DNA from 4 places in the Pseudomonas sp. LBUM1672 genome. Region 2 is predicted to be linked to each of the others. Evidence: predicted binding sites of a transcription regulator. Region 2 holds the regulator's gene; each other region holds the start of a gene.
What was found. The regulator FliA, encoded in region 2, starts transcription of late flagellar genes. The targets are predictions, from matches to a motif close to CTAAAGTTTNNNNNNNNNNNGCCGNTAA.

Region 1 (4,632 bases), 1.2 Mb from region 2:
CTCCTACAAGATCGGGGCCAGCGCGCTGCCGCTGTACCTCGATAAATGGCCGAAACTGAGCAACGATGTCGACCTCAACTTTTTCATCGATGCCTACCGCAAAGAGTCCATGTCCAAACGTTCAATAGGAATGGAGTCCTTCAGCGAATCCGTTCGCGGCACCTACAAGAGTGATGCCGACCTATTTCACGACCAGCTCAAGAACCGCATTCGTCGCGGCTTCTGACAGGCACAAAAAAGCCGCGATCATCTCGCGGCTTTCTGTTCTTCAGAGTACGGCTTTTTCCAGCTTCCAGCCTAAGGCATCCAAGGCGTCACAGCCGTCTTGAATCAACATGTGCGCAGCATTGGCGAAATGCTCCAGGTCGTGACCTTCGGCGTCTTTTATACACAGGCACACGACGCTGTTGAGCAGGTTACGGGCGGCTTTGATTCGGTGAGTAGCGGTTTCAAGAAGGTCGGAAACTTTGGCTTCGGTGTCGATGAACAGCGTCGGGCCGACGCTGAAATTGCCTTGGAGCGGGTGATATTTGGACATGACTTGAATCTCATCTGATAGGTGAAACTCCCACCCTTTCGCGGCTAAACGAATTGGGGTGGTAGCTGTGCGCGGGTTAGCCGACCGGACAGATGAACCCGGCACACCCTGAGGTGTCCCACGCACAGCCACCATAGACATAGATGCCAGGCAGCAAAAACGCCGCGATTATACGGGCGCTTGTGCATCATCTGATACGACCGGCTAAAGTCGATCACCGATTTGTCGGCGACAGCGAAACTATAGGCAGATGCCTGCAAGTCTGAGAACCCCGCCACAAAATTTCAGACCGTTCCTACAACTTCTAATCTCACCAGCAAACCGGTTCCAACAGGGAAACACCCCCAGAAAGTCAGGTCGGCTATTAGGCCGCCTCGGGATGCTGTTGCGTTGCACGCCCCCTCGAGAGGCCGAGTGGAGGTTCTGCGCAGTGGGCAACCCGGCATGGATGCCGGGTTAGCCGCCCCCGGCCATGGATGGCCGATGGCGGCGGGCCCACGGAGCAGGACCGGAGCGAGGCACCGAACGTCAGGGGCAAGAGCCCTTGGTTACTTGGGGCTTTTCCAAGTGACTCGCTGTAAGAGCGAAACCATAGGCGGCCGTTACCGCAGAAATGGATATGTACACCGCCCTCCCCCCGTCGCCTGACACAAAGCCTTCGCGAGCAGGCTCGCTCCCACAGGGACCATGCCCACGCTAAAAATGCAGTGACGTCCAATCCTGTGAAAGCCGCACAAAAAAGCCGACATCTCTGTCGGCTTGATTGTTGTGGATCACTGCTTCGGCGGCTCACCCGGTTTCGGCGCCGGGTCTTCGAAGATATTCAAACGCTCACGAAGCTCATGCGCCGGCAGCGGTTGTTTATCCGCCGGCAATGCGTTTGGATCGACTGGTGTTGGCGGCACTTCGCCCGGTCCACCCTGGCCTTGCGCTGGCGTTGGCTCCGGCGCAGGTTCAGCGCCTTGCGAACCTTCGATGGCGCGTTGGGCTTTTTTGGTCAGCACCACGATGTCGATCCGGCGGTTGACCGGGTTGAACGGGTTCTCGCGGTCGAACAGCGCGGACGAGGCATAACCGACCACCCGCGCCACTTGCTGATCCGGATAGCTGCCGGCGACCAGCGCGCGGCGGGCGGCGTTGGCACGGTTGGCCGAGAGTTCCCAGTTACCGAAATCACCGGTGCCCGAGTACGGCTTGGCATCGGTGTGGCCGCTGATGCTGATCTTGTTCGGCACCGCTTTGATGGTGTCGGCCATGGCCAGCAGGATGTCTTCGAAATACGGTTTCAGGCGCGCACTGCCGGAATCGAACATCGGCCGGTTTTCCGCGTCCATGATCTGGATGCGCAAGCCGTCCTGTGTGATTTCGAACTGGATCTGGTCCTTGAATTTTTGCAGCAGCGGGTTTTCATCGACCTTGTTCTGCAACTCTTGCAGCAACAGTTCCAAGCGCTCCTTCTCCACCTGCTCGGCCATGCCTTCGACCTGGTCGGTGTCGACGGTGACTCGGTCCGGCTGCGGCTGAGACTTCACCTCGGGGTTGAGGGTGTTCTCCGGTGCCAGGGTCGGGGAGCCGCCCAAATCGATGATGTACGGCGTGCCGCTTTCGGAAAAACCGACCGGGTCCTTGAAGTAACCGGCGATGGCGATCTTCTGTTCCGGCGTGGCGGTGGACAGCAGCCACAGCACCAGGAAGAACGCCATCATCGCCGTCGCGAAGTCAGCGAAGGCGATTTTCCATGAGCCCCCGTGATGCCCGGCCGCGTATTTTTTTACGCGCTTGATGATTATCGGCTGGTTATTTTCCATGACTTAGCGACCGCGAACCGCTTGTTCCAGCTCAGCGAAGCTAGGACGGTGCGCCGGGTACAGAACCTTGCGGCCGAATTCCACCGCCAGCGATGGCGGCATGCCGGAAGCCGAAGCGACCAGCGAGGCCTTGATGGCTTCGTAGACGTTCAGTTCTTCCTTGGCATCGTGGGCCAGGGCATGGGCCAATGGGCCAAAGAAACCGTAGGCGGCGAGAATACCGAAGAAGGTACCCACCAGTGCCGCCCCCACGTGCAGGCCGATCATTTTCTGATCGCTTTCACCCAGGGAGGCCATGGTCACCACGATACCCAATACGGCCGCGACGATACCGAAGCCGGGCATGGCGTCGGCGATGCCGTTCACCGCATGGGAAGGATGATCCAAATCTTCCTTGAGACTGGTCAGCTCCATGTCGAACAGGCCTTCGAGCTCGTGGGGAGCCATGTTGCCGGAGGACATGATGCGCAGGTAATCGCAGATGTACGCGGTCATGCGGTCATCTTTCAGGACCGCCGGGTACTTGGCGAAGATCGGGCTCGCGGCGGCGTCTTCAATGTCGCCTTCGATCGCCATCATGCCTTCGCGGCGGCTCTTGTTGAGGATCTCGTAGATCAGGCCCAGCACTTCCAGATAGAACGTGTGGTTGAACCGCGAGCTGAACATTCCCAGGGCTTTCTTGAGAACGAGTTTGAACATGTGACCAGGGTTGGCCTGCAGGAATGCACCGAGGGCCGCACCACCGATAATCATCACCTCGAAAGGTTGAATCAGGGCGGCAATCTTGCCGTGGGAGAGCACGTATCCGCCGAGCACGCTCGCGAATACGACGATGATGCCGATTATTTTAGCCATAGGTAGGAGAGCACTTACTGAGTCGGGTTCAAGGTCATATTCGGAAGTTAAAAAATCTCTTCTTCTACTTATCGGCAAAACTGCGCCAGACTATAGCCCGTTCAAGCGAAAAGCTAATTTAGCCCTCTGGGGGCATAGGTAATGCAGACGATGATCACGTCCAACCATGGCTAACGAAACGAACACCCCAACCCCAAAACCGACCACGCTTGAAGGCTGGGTAAAGCTTCTCGACGGCGTGCGCCTGCCGGTTCCACAAGACAGTCACGACCGTGTCTGCAAAGCCCTCGGCGACAACCGCAGCTCACTGCGCGACATCGCCGAATTGTTGCAGGACAGCCCGGCCCTGGCCTTGAGCGTGATTCGCGAAGCCAATCGCCACACCCACGGCAGCATGACCGAGCCGGCGGAGAACCTTGAGGTGGCGATCAATCGCCTCGGGTTGAAACGCACCGAAGAATTGCTCGCCCGGCTGCCTGCCGAACCCCAATCACAGATACCCGTGGCGCTGCGTCAGCTCCAGCTGATCAGCCAGCATGCAACCCAACAGGCCAACGGCTTTTTCGCCGGTCGCCTGGCGCGGCTCTGGCAGGACATCCATTGGGGCAGCCTGTTGTTCCTCTCGCCGCTGTGGCCGATGGCATTGACTCATCCGCAATTGCTCGAAGAGTGGGAGCTGCGGGTCATTCATAAAGGCGAGTCAGCACGCAAAGTCGAAAAGGAATTGTTCGGTGTTCGCCTGCTGGACATCTGCCAGGCGCTGGTGGATGTCTGGCGCCTGCCGATCTGGGTGCAACAAGGTTATCGACTGCTGCTCAACGAGCAGCGCGAACTGGTCAAAGTGCTGCGCATTGCCCGGGACAGCGAGCACCCTCTGCGCCAGCAAAACCGTCTCGATGACGATCCGACCCTGCGTCGCTGGCTCAATCAGCCGGCCAATACCGTGCTGCTGGCCAACGGCCTGGCACTGTCGGCGCAACAGGCCTGGGACAGCCCGCACAGTGAGCGCTGGCAATACCTGACCAGCCTTTACCTGCAAATGCCGATGAGCGACGTGCAGCAGCAATTGCACCAACAAGCTGCCAACAGCGCACGCCAACATGCAATGCCGGACATCTGGCACCCCGCCGTATCGCTGATCTGGCCTTCGGGCATGAACCGTATTCACGCCGGTTTGCTGCCGGCAGCGGCACCGACCGCCGAAGATCTGACGGCATGGCGTAAACAATGTGCCGAGCTGCTGGTCGAGCCGAGCCGCTTCACCAACGCCATGCACTTGACCACCTCGGCCCGGGACGCGCTGGTCGCCTGCGGCATGCGGCGGGTGATGATTTTGATGGCCGACCGCACCCACGCCAATTTGCGCGCTCATCAAACCGCCGGACTGCCGAAGGAAGCGGCGGGGCTGAACCTGGTCGTGAGTCAGAGCAC
Region 2 (4,632 bases):
GCAATTGCTGGCCAAAAGCTCACCGAAGCTGGCCGAAGAGCTGGTGCCGGGGGTGGTTTCGCTCTCGCAGCTGCTCAAAGTGCTTCAAGCGTTGTTGGCCGAACAGGTGCCCGTGCGGGATATTCGCAGCATCGCCGAGGCCATCGCCAACAATGCGGCCAAGAGTCAAGATACTGCCGCTTTGGTGGCTGCGGTGCGCGTCGGCGTTTCCCGCGCAATCGTCCAAAGCATTGTAGGCACTGACTCCGAGCTACCAGTTATCACGCTGGAGCCAAGGTTGGAACAAATATTGCTCAATAGTCTTCAGAAGGCAGGACAAGGCTCGGAAGAGGGCGTTCTGCTGGAGCCAAGCATGGCTGAAAAGCTGCAGCGTTCGTTGATCGATGCGGCGCAGCGTCAGGAAATGCAAGGTCAACCGGTGATTCTGCTGGTGGCCGGTCCGGTTCGCGCGATGCTTTCGCGATTCGGCCGACTGGCAGTCCCGGGTTTGCATGTGTTGGCTTATCAGGAAATACCTGACAACAAGCAAGTGACCATCGTTGCGACAGTAGGGCCCAACGGCTGAGGTAGTGGTTTATGCAAGTTAAGCGTTTTTTCGCCGCCGATATGCGTCAGGCCATGAAACTGGTTCGTGATGAGCTGGGCGCTGATGCCGCCATTATTGGCAATCGCCGGATCGCCGGTGGTGTCGAGCTGACGGCTGCCCTGGATTACAAATTGTCGGCGCTGGCCCCGCGTGTTCCGAACATGGAACTCGAGGATGAGTTGCGCAAGACCCAGTCGCGGATCGTCACCGCCCAGGCCGAATTGAGCCTGCGTGGCGAAGGCGAGACCGAAGGCGACAAGACCACCAATCGCCAGTTGTTCGCCGGCCTGCCATTGACCGCCGCCGAGCCGCTGATCGAACCGACCTACGCCGAACCTCGTCGTTCCGCTCCAGCCCCGGCACCCGCTGCTGGCGGCGTGGACCCACGGGCTTTCGATTCGATGCGTTTCGAGCTCAACAGCCTGCGCGAGCTGATGGAAGTGCAACTCGGCTCCCTGGCCTGGAATCAGCTGCAAGGCAGCCGTCCGGCCCAGGCCAATCTCTGGCGTCGCCTGCAACGCATCGGCCTGTCCGGCCCGTTGTCTCGCGACTTGCTGGCGATGATTGCCGACATTGACGAGCCCCGTCAGGCCTGGCGCATGTTGCTGGCGCACCTGGCGCGGATGATTGCCACGCCGGAAGTCGAGCCACTGGAAGAGGGCGGCGTGATTGCCATGGTCGGCCCGGCCGGCATGGGCAAGACCACCACCCTGGCCAAGCTCGCGGCCCGCTACGTGCTCAAATACGGCGCGCAAAACATCGCGCTGGTGAGCATGGACAGCTACCGTATCGGTGCGCAGGAACAATTGAAGACCCTGGGCCGGATTCTCAACGTGTCGGTCACTCACGTCGATCCGGGCCAATCGCTGGTGCAGGCGCTGGATCCCTTGTTGCGCAAACGCGTGGTGCTGATCGATACCGCGGGCCTTCAGGCCAGTGATCCGGCCCTGCGCATGCAGCTCGAAAGCCTGGCTGGACGTGGCATCAAGTCAAAAAATTATCTGGTTCTCGCAACCACCAGCCAGAAACAGGTTCTAACGGCCGCTTATCACAGTTACAAGCGCTGCGGGCTAGCTGGCTGCATCCTGACTAAACTGGATGAAACGGCAAGTCTGGGCGAGGTGTTGAGCCTGGCGATCAGTCATGAATTGCCGGTGGCTTACCTGACCGATGGCCCGCGTATTCCGGATGATTTGCATCTGCCGCGTCGTCATCAGTTGGTCAGTCGCGCCGTAAGCGTGCAAATGCAGGAAGAACCCAGCGAAGAAGCCATGGCTGACATGTTCGCTGATATTTACCACAGCCCGACCAAGCAGGTTGGCTGAGGTACTAATGAACAGTTTTTGTACCTACATCGATGGTCTGCCATGCATTGTTCAGTTGATGAACGCGCAGCCAGTAATGTGGCCTCCGTCTATGCAAGACAAGGTAAAGAAATAACATGGGCAGCATGCATCCCGTACAGGTGATCGCGGTGACCGGCGGCAAAGGTGGCGTCGGGAAGACTAACGTGTCAGTGAACTTGTCCCTGGCTCTAGCTGAGCTCGGCCGGCGCGTCATGCTGCTGGACGCCGATCTGGGGCTGGCGAACGTCGACGTCCTGCTGGGGCTGACACCCAAACGTACCCTGGCCGACGTGATCGAAGGCCGCTGTGAGCTGCGCGACGTGCTGTTGCAAGGCCCCGGCGGTATCCGCATCGTCCCGGCCGCGTCCGGCACGCAGAGCATGGTTCATTTGAGCCCGGCCCAACACGCCGGCCTGATCCAGGCCTTCAGCGATATCGGCGACAACCTCGACGTCTTGGTGATCGACACCGCTGCGGGCATTGGTGACTCGGTAGTCAGTTTCGTTCGCGCCGCGCAAGAAGTTTTGCTGGTGGTCTGCGACGAGCCGACTTCGATCACGGATGCCTACGCGTTGATCAAACTGCTGAACCGCGACTACGGCATGAACCGCTTCCGCGTCCTGGCCAACATGGCCCAGAGCCCGCAGGAAGGTCGCAACCTGTTCGCCAAGTTGACCAAGGTCACGGACCGCTTCCTCGACGTCGCCCTACAATACGTTGGCGCGGTGCCTTACGACGAAAGCGTGCGCAAGGCTGTGCAGAAGCAGCGCGCCGTCTACGAAGCCTTCCCGCGTTCCAAGTGCGCCCTGGCGTTCAAGGCAATCGCGCAGAAGGTCGACACCTGGCCGTTACCTGCCAACCCGCGTGGGCACCTGGAGTTTTTCGTCGAGCGCCTCGTGCAACAGACCGCAGGACCCGTCCTATGACAGCCAGTGGCTACAACCTCTACAAGAAGTCGGCACGTGATGCGCAGTACGAGCTGATCGAGCGTTACGCGCCACTGGTCAAACGCATTGCTTACCACTTGCTGGCCCGTCTGCCGGCCAGTGTTCAGGTTGAAGACCTGATCCAGGCCGGGATGATTGGCCTGCTTGAAGTATCGACCAAATATGACGCCAGCAAAGGCGCGAGTTTCGAGACGTACGCGGGCATTCGAATCCGTGGCGCGATGCTCGATGAAGTACGCAAGGGGGACTGGGCGCCACGTTCGGTCCACCGCAATACCCGGATGGTCAGCGACGCAATTCGCTCGATTGAAGCTAAAACCGGTCGTGACGCTAAAGATCATGAGGTTGCGGCCGAACTCCAATTGAGTCTCGATGATTATTACGGGATTTTGAACGACACCCTGGGCAGCCGGTTATTCAGTTTCGACGATCTGTTGCAGGACGGCGAACACGAAGGGCTGCACGAGGATGGCGCGAGTGCACATCTGGAGCCGTCACGCGATCTGGAAGATGAACGCTTCCAGGCAGCGCTGGCGGACGCGATTGCCAATTTGCCGGAGCGTGAGCGACTGGTGTTGGCGCTGTACTACGACGAAGAGCTGAACCTCAAGGAAATCGGTGAGGTCCTGGGGGTCAGCGAATCGCGGGTCAGCCAGTTACATAGCCAGTGCGCGGCCCGTTTGCGGGGGCGTTTGGGGGAGTGGCGAGCGCGCTGAAGGCAGTGTGGGGACACTGCGAACGAGGCCGGTGGGGTGTTGAACTGCACCGGTCGCGATCTGTTGTGCTCCAGACAGTCATCGAATGCATTGCCGGATTGATTGAAATGGCGCGTCCAGGTGCTGGGCGCGTTTAAGACTGCTTGGAGGTCGAATTGGACAAGAACATGAAAATCCTCATCGTTGATGACTTCTCAACGATGCGGCGGATCATAAAAAACCTGTTGCGTGACCTTGGGTTCACCAACACGGTCGAGGCTGACGATGGCACTACCGCCATTCCGGTTCTCAACAGCGGGAGCATCGACTTTCTGGTAACGGACTGGAACATGCCTGGCATGACCGGTATCGATCTGCTGCGTCACGTACGCGCCGATGAAAAGCTCAAGCACCTGCCAGTGCTGATGGTGACTGCAGAAGCCAAGCGCGAGCAGATCATCGAAGCGGCCCAGGCCGGTGTTAACGGCTATGTGGTCAAACCCTTCACGGCCCAGGCGTTGAAAGAAAAAATCGAGAAGATTTTCGAACGCATCGGTTGATCCACTGCGCCACGGGGGAGCTATGGAGCATAAAGAATCTTCATTGGGCGATTTTGAATCGACCCTGAAAAAACACGCGGTCGAACTGGTCGAAAGCCTTGAAAAAGGCAGGTTCGGCGACGCCGTGCAACTGATCCATGAGCTCAATCAGACCCGTGACCGCGGCCTGTATCAGGAAGTGGGCAAGCTCACTCGCGAGCTGCATAGCGCGATCGTCAATTTCCAGATTGACCCGAACATGCCGCAAGCCGAGGAAGTGTCGCAGATCACGGACGCCACCGAGCGCCTGGGGTATGTGGTCAAGCTGACCGAGGCTGCCGCCAACCGCACCATGGACCTGGTGGAGAACGCCACGCCGCTGGTCAACAGCCTGAGCGAAGAAGCCCAGGCGTTGAGCACGGATTGGGGTCGGTTCATGCGTCGCGAAGTCGGAGCCGAAGAGTTCCGCGAACTGGCTCGGCGGGTCGACGGTTTCCTGACACGCAGCAGCGAAGACAA
Region 3 (4,632 bases), 1.3 Mb from region 2:
GTGATGCTGTCAAAAAGCTTTTGCAGCCGCGACAACGTCACCCGGATTGAGCTTGATCCTGTGGCGAGGGGATTTATCCCCGTTGGGTTGCGGAGCGGCCCCTGCGTTCTTTCAGGCACACACCGCAAACAGATCTTGCGACGGCTTCGCCGCCGAACGGGGATAAATCCCCTCACCACAGATAAATCCCTTAGCCACAGAGAAAGTGTCGCTGCTTACAGGCTGAACCGCCCAACCATGTTGTTCAGGTCCAGCGCCAATCGCGACAATTCATTGCTCGCCGCACTCGTCTGATTCGCCCCGGTCGCCGATTGCACCGACAAATCACGGATGTTCACCAGGTTGCGATCGACTTCACGGGCCACCTGCGCCTGTTCTTCAGCCGCGCTGGCAATCACCAGGTTGCGCTCGTTGATCTCGACAATGGCGCTGTTGATCGTGTCCAGGGACAGGCCTGCACCGCGGGCGATGTTCAAGGTCGATTCGGCACGTTCGGTGCTGTTACGCATCGAATCCACCGCGTGTTCGGTACCGCTCTGGATGCTGCCGATCATGCGTTCAATTTCGCTGGTCGACTGCTGGGTGCGATGCGCCAGTGCACGAACCTCATCCGCCACCACCGCGAAGCCACGCCCGGCTTCACCGGCACGCGCCGCTTCGATTGCGGCGTTCAAGGCCAGCAGGTTGGTCTGGTCCGCCAGGCCGCGAATCACGTCCAGCACCTTGCCGATGTCGCGGGATTCATTGGCCAGATCGCCAATCAGGGTCGCGGTGCTCTGCACATCGGCACTCATGCGTTCGATGGCACTGACGGTTTCCTGCACCAGGTCACGACCGTCGCCGGCCGAGGTGGTGGCGTTTTTCGAGGCCTCGGAAGTGCTCACCGCGTTGCGCGCGACTTCTTCCACGGCGCTGGTCATTTCATTGACGGCGGTGGCGGCCTGTTCGATTTCGTTGTTCTGCTGGGTCAGGCCGCGGGCGCTTTCGTCGGTGACGCTGTTCAGCTCTTCAGCGGCGGACGCCAGTTGCGTAGCCGAGCCGGAAATCCGCTGCAGGGTGTCACGCAGCTTGTCCTGCATCTTCGACATGGCCAGCAGCAAGCGGCCGGCCTCGTCTTCACCATCGACATGGATCGGGCGAGTCAGGTTGCCTTCGGCGATTTCTTCCGCAGCGCTCAAAGCGTTGGCGATCGGCTTGGTGATGCTGTTGGTCAGCAGCCAGGCGAACAGCAGGGTCAGGCCAGTGGCGATCACCAGCAGGGTGACGACCAGCTTGAACGCCGAAGAGTACTGATCGGATGCTTGCTGATTAAGATCGACCGCCTGTTGGTTGTTGATCAGCATCAGGCGGTTGAGCACCGCGTTGACGGCTTCAGAGTTGTTCAACAGATCGGTGTTGAGCAAGGTGCGCAGTTCTTCCACCTGATTGTTGCGCGACAGGCTCTTCATCCGGTCTTCAAGCTGACGATACTGGCCAAGCAACTGCACGTACTGGTCGTAGGCCGCACGCTCGTCAGGGCTGCTGATGAATTTTTCATACTCAGTCTGAGCGGCACGGATCTGCTGGTTGCGTTGATCGAACAGCTCGATGGTTTTTTGCTGTACGTCGGGTTCGCGGTTGGTCAACAGGCGATAGGAAAGAACCCGAAGGCGCAACGTCAGTTGGGTGAACTCATCCAGTGCCTTGATGCTCGGCACACTGCTCTCGACGATGTTCTCGCCGGCGCCGCGAATCTTGCTCATCTGGTTCAAGGCAAACACGCCCAGAACCAGCATCAAACCGCCAATCAGGGCGAAACCGAGGAACGCCCGTGGTGCGATATTCATATTACGAAGGGACATGCTGTTTACCAAAGTGAGCGCACCCGTGCGGCGCTGAAGCTGACGTGTGAGTGACTTATCGGTCATACGACTAAAGTCTTGAGGGCCTGCGCGTTTTTGTCGCAGACAGGCCCCGGCGACGAAGTGCAGGAACCAGATCCGCCAATCACAGTCTTTAAAGCTCGCGAGGAAGGTCGCCCGCCAGGAAAATCAAGGCCTTGCGCCCGAATAACCCTGGCATCCGTGGTGACTTTTCTTTATCGTACGCGCCCCTTGAAATGCTTGGAAAATCAAAATGTTGGAAGCATCCCTAAGCCAATTGGAACAGCTGGTCAGCGACCTGGTGCAACAGAACCAGAGCCTGCTCGCCACCAATCAGACCCTGAGCTACGAGCTGGCCCAGGCCAAGGATGAAAACGAAAGCCTGCAACTGAACCTGATGGAACAGGAAGAGAAACAAGGCGCCACCGCGGCCCGCATCCAGGCCCTGGTTGAGCGCGTCAGCGCCGGCCCGGTCAGCGCATGAATCACGGCGCCGCAGGGGTAAAAGTCGTCTCGATCCTGGGGGAGGACTATTCGATCAAGGCGCCGGCCGGGGAAGAGCAAACCCTGCTGGACGCCGCGCTGATGTTGAAAGCTGCCTTGGCCGATACCAAAAGAAAGTACCCGACGCTGATCGGTGACCGCCTGCTGGTGTTGGCCGCGATGAATCTGTGCTCCCAGCAGATTGAAATGCAGAAGCAGCACAAGCAGGAACTCGACCGTTACCAAGAGCAAGTCAGCGCCACGGTTGAAGTGATCTCCAAGACGATCAATCAGGCCTGATCGGCTTTGCGCACAACCAAAGAATAGATTGTCCATTGTGTTGTATACAATCGGCACGGCTGTTGCAGTGTTTCAGCCTCTTATTCTTTGGGGGTGCTCCATGCAGTTCTGGCGACGCAGTATTCAATGGCAGTTGATCCTCAGCATGGGCACCGCCCTGCTGGTCAGCATCCTGATCGTGGTTGGCATTTATACCCTCGTGGTCAACCGTCTCGCCCAGAGCTATCTGGTCGAGCAGGCACTGCCGTCGAGCATCGAGGCGATGCGCAATGACATCGAACGAATCCTCGTTCAACCTCTTACCGCCGCCAAGGACATCGCCAGCAACAGCATGGTGCGCGACTGGCTGGCCGGGGGTGAAAACAGTGCCCAGACAGACGCGTTCGTCCAGTATCTGGAAGGCATTCGCGCCGAACACAAAGCCTTTACCGCGCTGATTGTCGGCACGGCTTCAAACCATTACTTCACTGAAAAAGGCCTGGACCGGACCCTCAGCCGTTCCAATCCCAAGGACGCCTGGTTCTACGCCTTCCTCGACAGCAACCAGCCGCGCACCCTCAATATCGACAATGACACCGCGACCGGAGAATTGGCGCTGTTCATCGACCTGAAGGTCGAGCAGGGCGGCAAAGTCGTGGGCGTTGCCGGGCTCGGGTTGAGCATGAAAGAGCTGTCGGAGCTGATCCACAATTTCAACTTCGGTGAGCGCGGCAAGGTCTATCTCGTGCGTTCCGACGGTTTGATCCAGGTTCATCCTGAGGCGCAATTCAGCGGCAAGCGCACACTGGCCGAGCAAATTGGCGCAACCGCCGCACAATCGGTCATGGGTCAAAAAGTTGCCACCAACAGCAGCTTCGTTCGCGACGGCGAAGATTATCTGGCGTTAAGCCTGCCGTTACGGGACTTGGGCTGGACCCTGGTGGCCGAAGTGCCACAGTCGCAGATCTATGCCGAGGCTCGTCGCGCCATGTGGATGAGCAGCGGTATTGGCCTGGCGGTGGCGCTGGTGTGTCTGTTACTGGTGGTTTTGCTGGCCCGTGGGTTGGTGCGGCCGATCCGTCAGGTAACAGCGGCGCTGGTAGCCATCGGTAGCGGCGGGGGAGATTTGACCCACCGGTTAGATTCCAGCCGCGCCGATGAACTGGGTGACCTGGCACGCGGCTTCAATCGATTCCTCGGCAGTCAGCGCGAAATGATTGGCGAAGTGCTGACCACCAGCGAGCGTTTGCGCACGGCCGTTGGGCAGGTAGCACGGGTGGTGGATAACACCGCCGAACGTTCGGGTCGTCAGCAGGAAATGACCGACATGGTCGCCACCGCCGTCCACGAAATGGGCCTGACCGTGCAGGAAATCGCCCAGAACGCGGGTAACGCCGCGGTCGCTTCACAGAACGCTCGCGATGAAGCGATGCAGGCGCGTGAAGTTGTGGGTGGGTCGATCCGCCATATAGAAAGCATGTCCGATGAAATCGGCCTTGCGGCGGGAGCTGTTGGTGAGCTGGCTAATCAAGTGGCGTCGATCGATCAGGTGCTGGCCGTGATTCGCGGAATCTCCGAGCAGACCAATTTGCTGGCACTGAACGCGGCTATCGAAGCCGCGCGGGCCGGGGACATGGGGCGCGGGTTTGCGGTGGTGGCGGATGAAGTGCGGACGTTGGCGCGGCGCACGCAGTCGTCGACAGATGAGATCCAGCAGATGATCGGCAGTCTCAAGCAGGGCGCGGAAAATGCCGTTTCATCCATGCATTCCGGGCAAGCCGCGACGGGCACCGGCGTCGAATCGAGCCAGCGCACTGGCGCGTCGTTGACGGCGATTACCGGTCAGGTCGAGCGCATCAGCGACATGAACCATCAAGTGGCGACGGCCACGGAAGAGCAATCGGCGGTGACGGAGGAGATCAACCGCAACGTGCAGGGCATTTCCGATCTGGCCCGGGCGACGGCCGGAGAGGTCAGAGCTTGCCGTGAAGACTGTCAGACGTTGCAG
Region 4 (4,632 bases), 1.6 Mb from region 2:
AGAACGGGCCTTGATCAGATCTTGAAGCTATCCACCAACTGCTTCAACCGGTTCGCCTGCAACGACAACGCATCGCAATCCTTCAACGTTTCATTGAGGTTCGCCACGCTCTGCTGGTTCAGCAAGTTGATTTGGTTGACGTCGACGTTGAGGGTTTCCACCACCGCCGTCTGCTCTTCGGTCGCCGCAGCCACCGACTGGTTCATGCCGTCGATTTCGCCGATGCGCTGGGTCACGCTGACCAGTCGCAGGCCAGCCTGGTTCGCCACTTCGACGCTCTCTTCGCTGGAAACCTGACTCGCGTTCATGGTGGTCACCGCTTCGCGAGAACCGATCTGCAGCGAGGTGATCATCTTGTGGATCTCTTCCGCCGACTCTTGCGTGCGATGCGCCAGATTGCGCACCTCATCCGCCACCACCGCAAAACCACGGCCGGCTTCACCGGCACGTGCCGCTTCGATGGCGGCGTTGAGCGCGAGCAAGTTGGTCTGCTGGGAGATGCCTTTGATCACATCAAGAATGTGCCCGATGTTGTCAGTGCTGGCGTTCAGGGTTTCGATCTGGGTGCAGGACAGGCTGATTTTCTGCGACAGCTCGGTCATGGCCAGGATAGTTTTCTCCACCACCTGACGACCATCGTCCGCCTGCTCGCTCGCGCCGCTGGCATGCTGCGAAGCATCGGCAGCATTGCGCGCGATTTCCTGAGTGGCGGCACCCAGTTGGTTGATCGCCGCCGCCACGCTGTTGGTGCGTGCGCTTTGTTCGTCGGAACCGACGATCGAGGCGTTGGACGATGCCATCACTCGTTGCGACAAATCGTGGACCTGACGGGTCGCCGAGGACACTTCGGAAATGGAGGCGTGAATCCGCTCCACGAACTGGTTGAACGAACCGCCCAACTCACCGAACTCGTCTTTGCTTTCCACGGCCAGACGACGGGTCAGGTCGCCTTCACCTTGGGCGATGTCCTGCATCGCGCGGCCCATGGTGGTCAGGGGACGCATCAGCACGTTGATCAGCAGGCTCAGCAGCACGGCAATAACGCTCACGGCGATGAACATTGCGATCAGCGCGGAGGTGCGGAATTGGCTCAGTGGTGCGTAGGCCTTGTCCTTATCGATTGACAGACCGATGTACCACTCGGCATTTGGCAAACCGCTCACCGGGGTGAACGAGAGGATGCGGTCCTGATTGTTCAGGGTGACGTCCTGATTGCCCTTCTCGATGCGCACGCCAGCGTTCGGGTAAATGTCTTTCAGGTTTTTCATCACCTGGTCTTTGTCCGGGCTGACGATCACCTGACCGTCGGCGCTGACCAGGAACGCGTGGCCGATGCCACCGAAGTCCACCGAGTTGATGATCTTCACCAGGGTTTCCAGGCTCAGGTCACCGCCGACTACGCCGAGCAATTCACCGTTCTTTTTCACCGGCATGGCGATAGTCACCACCAAGCCACCGACCGCTGCCATGTACGGCGGCGTCAGCATGGTTTTGTCGGCAGCCACGGCTTGTTTGTACCAGGGACGCTGACGCGGATCGTAACCGTCCGGCATCTTCGCGTCGGGGCGTTGGGTGAACACGCCATTGGCTTGGCCAACGTAGGTGAACTGGAAGTTCGAGGTGAAGGCCGGCTGATCAACCAGGCCTGGAAGGTCCGCGTTGGCGCCTTGGTGAGCGACGTTCTGTGCGAGGTTTTCCAGGACCAGCACACGACCGCTCATCCAGTTCTGCACGCTGCTGGCGGTCAGGTCGCCGGCCTGCTGGACGGAGGACTCGAGGTTTTGCCGGATGGTGTTTCGCTGCAGATAGTCGTTGTACAAAGTGAACAACGCAAAAGCCAGCACCACGACGCCGGAGGCGGCCAGAAGGATTTTATGGCTGAATTTGAGATTCATTTCATGGGACTTCTTATGCAAAAAGTGGGGATGCGTTCCAGGTGCAACATTCCATGTAACAGCGCAGGCGGTATTCTTCGGCCGCGCTACTTTGGTGCACGCATGTCTCCCCAGTCTGTCGGCACCAGTCGGAGAAATCTTAGGGGTTTGTATGAAATGCCCGACATTCCCGCCGAACGGCGTGCCGTCTTGCGCGCGTAGCATTTGGAACACGAACTGGGGTGGCAGCGCGTGCAGTCCCTGCAAGCCGAGCTGAGCAGCAATCCGCGCGTCGTACCCGGTGCTCAAATCCCCTTCAACACCCTGGAAAACAGCGCCCAGGGATTGGGACGACGACAGGCTCTGAAGCTGTTGTCAGGTGCGTTGCTGGTAGGTTCGGCGGCATGGCTGGGAAAGGATGCGGTGGGTTGGCAACAGCGGACCGCCGACTAGTCACCGCCAAGGGGGAGCGACGGGGTTCCAATTGCCCGACGGCACCCGACTGGAGCTCGACACCGTCTGCGCGGTGGATCTCGATTACGCCGCGCAGCAACGGCTAATCAAACTGACGCGCGGCAAAATCATCGTGACCTGCGGCGGGATCGACGAAGCGTCTCCATTTGATCCACCGTTGCGTGTGTAAAGTGGTCACGCGGTGTATGAAGGCGTGGGCGCGCGGTTCATCCTGCGTCAGAACGATGACTGCACACGGCTCAGTGTCACCAGCGGCATCGTCGCGATTCATTCGCCACGGGTCGCTGAGGGTGAGCCGATTCGGAGGCAGGCCGGGCAGAGTTATTTAACCGACCACCACCAGGCGAAAGTGGCGGCGCCGCTGGATATGGATGCCGGCGCGTGGGTCGATGGCTTGATCGTCACTCGCAACATGCGCCTGAGGGAATTCCTCAATGAGGTCGCACGCTACCGGCACGGTTATCTGACGTGCTCATCGGACATTGCCGACTTGCGACTGTCCGGAGTCTTCCGCCTGGATAGCACCGATAAGCAGATGGCCATTCTGCCGCAAACCCTGCCCGTGCAGTTGCGCTATCGCACTCGCTGGTGGGTGACGCTGGAGCGGCAAGTCTGAATTATTTGTGGCGGGTTTTTCGTACAAGCCCGGCTTAGTCAATATGCGCGCCATCGGTAAGAATCTTCCTTGTCTCACTCCGGACACCTGCATTTCACGCCACGCCGTTCGCGCGGCGCTGTTCTCTACCACGCTGGGTGTCGACTTGTTGCCAACCGGCGCAAACTAGCGGGCGTCAGTCACCGGGTGTGCAGGGCGACTGTTCGGTCGATCAGGCGCTGAATCATTTGCTCAGTGCTTCGGGCCTGGAGGCCGTGAGCCAGTCTGGGGTAAAGCTTTTGGGGCTCCCAGAAAGACAAAACCCCTGTCTGCGTTAGCAGACAGGGGTTTCGGAATTCAATCTTGACGATGACCTACTCTCACATGGGGAAACCCCACACTACCATCGGCGATGCATCGTTTCACTGCTGAGTTCGGGATGGGATCAGGTGGTTCCAATGCTCTATGGTCGTCAAGAAATTCTGTGACCAGCCCATTACAGTCGTAACGTGCCAGCAAAATTGGTGACTTCTACTAAAACAAAACCCCTACCTGCATACGCAGATAGGGGTTTCGGAATTTAATCTTGACGATGACCTACTCTCACATGGGGAAACCCCACACTACCATCGGCGATGCATCGTTTCACTGCTGAGTTCGGGATGGGATCAGGTGGTTCCAATGCTCTATGGTCGTCAAGAAATTCGGTAGCCAGGTCGTGGGCCCTTGCGGGTTCACGCTCCAGCGAATGGGTATGTGACAGCTTGGTGTTTTGTGAGTATCTCGAACTTTCGGTTCGTTTCGTCTTCACACACCGCAATCTGGTGCTCTTTCGCCTTTGGGCTCGAAGCAAGCAAATTGCTTGGGTGTTATATGGTCAAGCCTCACGGGCAATTAGTATTGGTTAGCTCAACGCCTCACAGCGCTTACACACCCAACCTATCAACGTCGTAGTCTTCGACGGCCCTTCAGGGGACTCAAGGTCCCAGTGAGATCTCATCTTGAGGCTAGTTTCCCGCTTAGATGCTTTCAGCGGTTATCTATTCCGAACATAGCTACCCGGCAATGCCACTGGCGTGACAACCGGAACACCAGAGGTTCGTCCACTCCGGTCCTCTCGTACTAGGAGCAGCCCCTCTCAAATCTCAAACGTCCACGGCAGATAGGGACCGAACTGTCTCACGACGTTCTAAACCCAGCTCGCGTACCACTTTAAATGGCGAACAGCCATACCCTTGGGACCGGCTTCAGCCCCAGGATGTGATGAGCCGACATCGAGGTGCCAAACACCGCCGTCGATATGAACTCTTGGGCGGTATCAGCCTGTTATCCCCGGAGTACCTTTTATCCGTTGAGCGATGGCCCTTCCATACAGAACCACCGGATCACTAAGACCTACTTTCGTACCTGCTCGACGTGTCTGTCTCGCAGTCAAGCGCGCTTTTGCCTTTATACTCTACGACCGATTTCCGACCGGTCTGAGCGCACCTTCGTACTCCTCCGTTACTCTTTAGGAGGAGACCGCCCCAGTCAAACTACCCACCATACACTGTCCTCGATCCGGATAACGGACCTGAGTTAGAACCTCAAAGTTGCCAGGGTGGTATTTCAAGGTTGGCTCCACGCGAACTGGCGTCCACGCTTCAAAGCCTCCCACCTATCCTACACAAGCAAATTCAAAGTCCAGTG

Region 1: motA (flagellar motor stator protein MotA) is a predicted target of FliA. The motif match lies at 3,270-3,297, and genes of this name have one in related genera.
Region 3: ACA053_RS02180 (methyl-accepting chemotaxis protein) is a predicted target of FliA. The motif match lies at 1,897-1,924, and genes of this name have one in related genera.
Region 4: ACA053_RS00615 (methyl-accepting chemotaxis protein) is a predicted target of FliA. The motif match lies at 2,011-2,038, and genes of this name have one in related genera.

Annotation. Positions count from the first base shown of each region.
Region 1 covers NZ_CP166781.1:564,358-568,989, reverse strand. The annotation lists gene ACA053_RS02540 (toll/interleukin-1 receptor domain-containing protein) at 1-226, shown strand, start outside; gene ACA053_RS02535 (hypothetical protein) at 269-538, opposite strand; gene motB (flagellar motor protein MotB) at 1,312-2,346, opposite strand; gene motA (flagellar motor stator protein MotA) at 2,350-3,201, opposite strand; gene ACA053_RS02520 (HDOD domain-containing protein) at 3,368-4,632, shown strand, end outside.
Region 2 covers NZ_CP166781.1:1,767,330-1,771,961, forward strand. The annotation lists gene flhA (flagellar biosynthesis protein FlhA) at 1-565, shown strand, start outside; gene flhF (flagellar biosynthesis GTPase FlhF) at 577-1,911, shown strand; gene fleN (flagellar synthesis regulator FleN) at 2,028-2,858, shown strand; gene fliA (RNA polymerase sigma factor FliA) at 2,855-3,595, shown strand; gene ACA053_RS07945 (chemotaxis response regulator CheY) at 3,763-4,134, shown strand; gene ACA053_RS07950 (protein phosphatase CheZ) at 4,157-4,632, shown strand, end outside.
Region 3 covers NZ_CP166781.1:471,096-475,727, forward strand. The annotation lists gene ACA053_RS02180 (methyl-accepting chemotaxis protein) at 216-1,841, opposite strand; gene ACA053_RS02185 (hypothetical protein) at 2,116-2,346, shown strand; gene ACA053_RS02190 (cell division protein ZapA) at 2,343-2,645, shown strand; partial or broken gene ACA053_RS02195 (HAMP domain-containing protein) at 2,791-3,816, shown strand; gene ACA053_RS02200 (methyl-accepting chemotaxis protein) at 3,952-4,632, shown strand, end outside.
Region 4 covers NZ_CP166781.1:119,989-124,620, reverse strand. The annotation lists gene ACA053_RS00615 (methyl-accepting chemotaxis protein) at 15-1,895, opposite strand; partial or broken gene ACA053_RS00610 (FecR domain-containing protein) at 2,097-2,964, shown strand; gene ACA053_RS00605 (STN domain-containing protein) at 3,102-3,281, shown strand; rRNA gene rrf (5S ribosomal RNA) at 3,305-3,420, opposite strand; rRNA gene rrf (5S ribosomal RNA) at 3,528-3,643, opposite strand; rRNA gene ACA053_RS00590 (23S ribosomal RNA) at 3,817-4,632, opposite strand, start outside.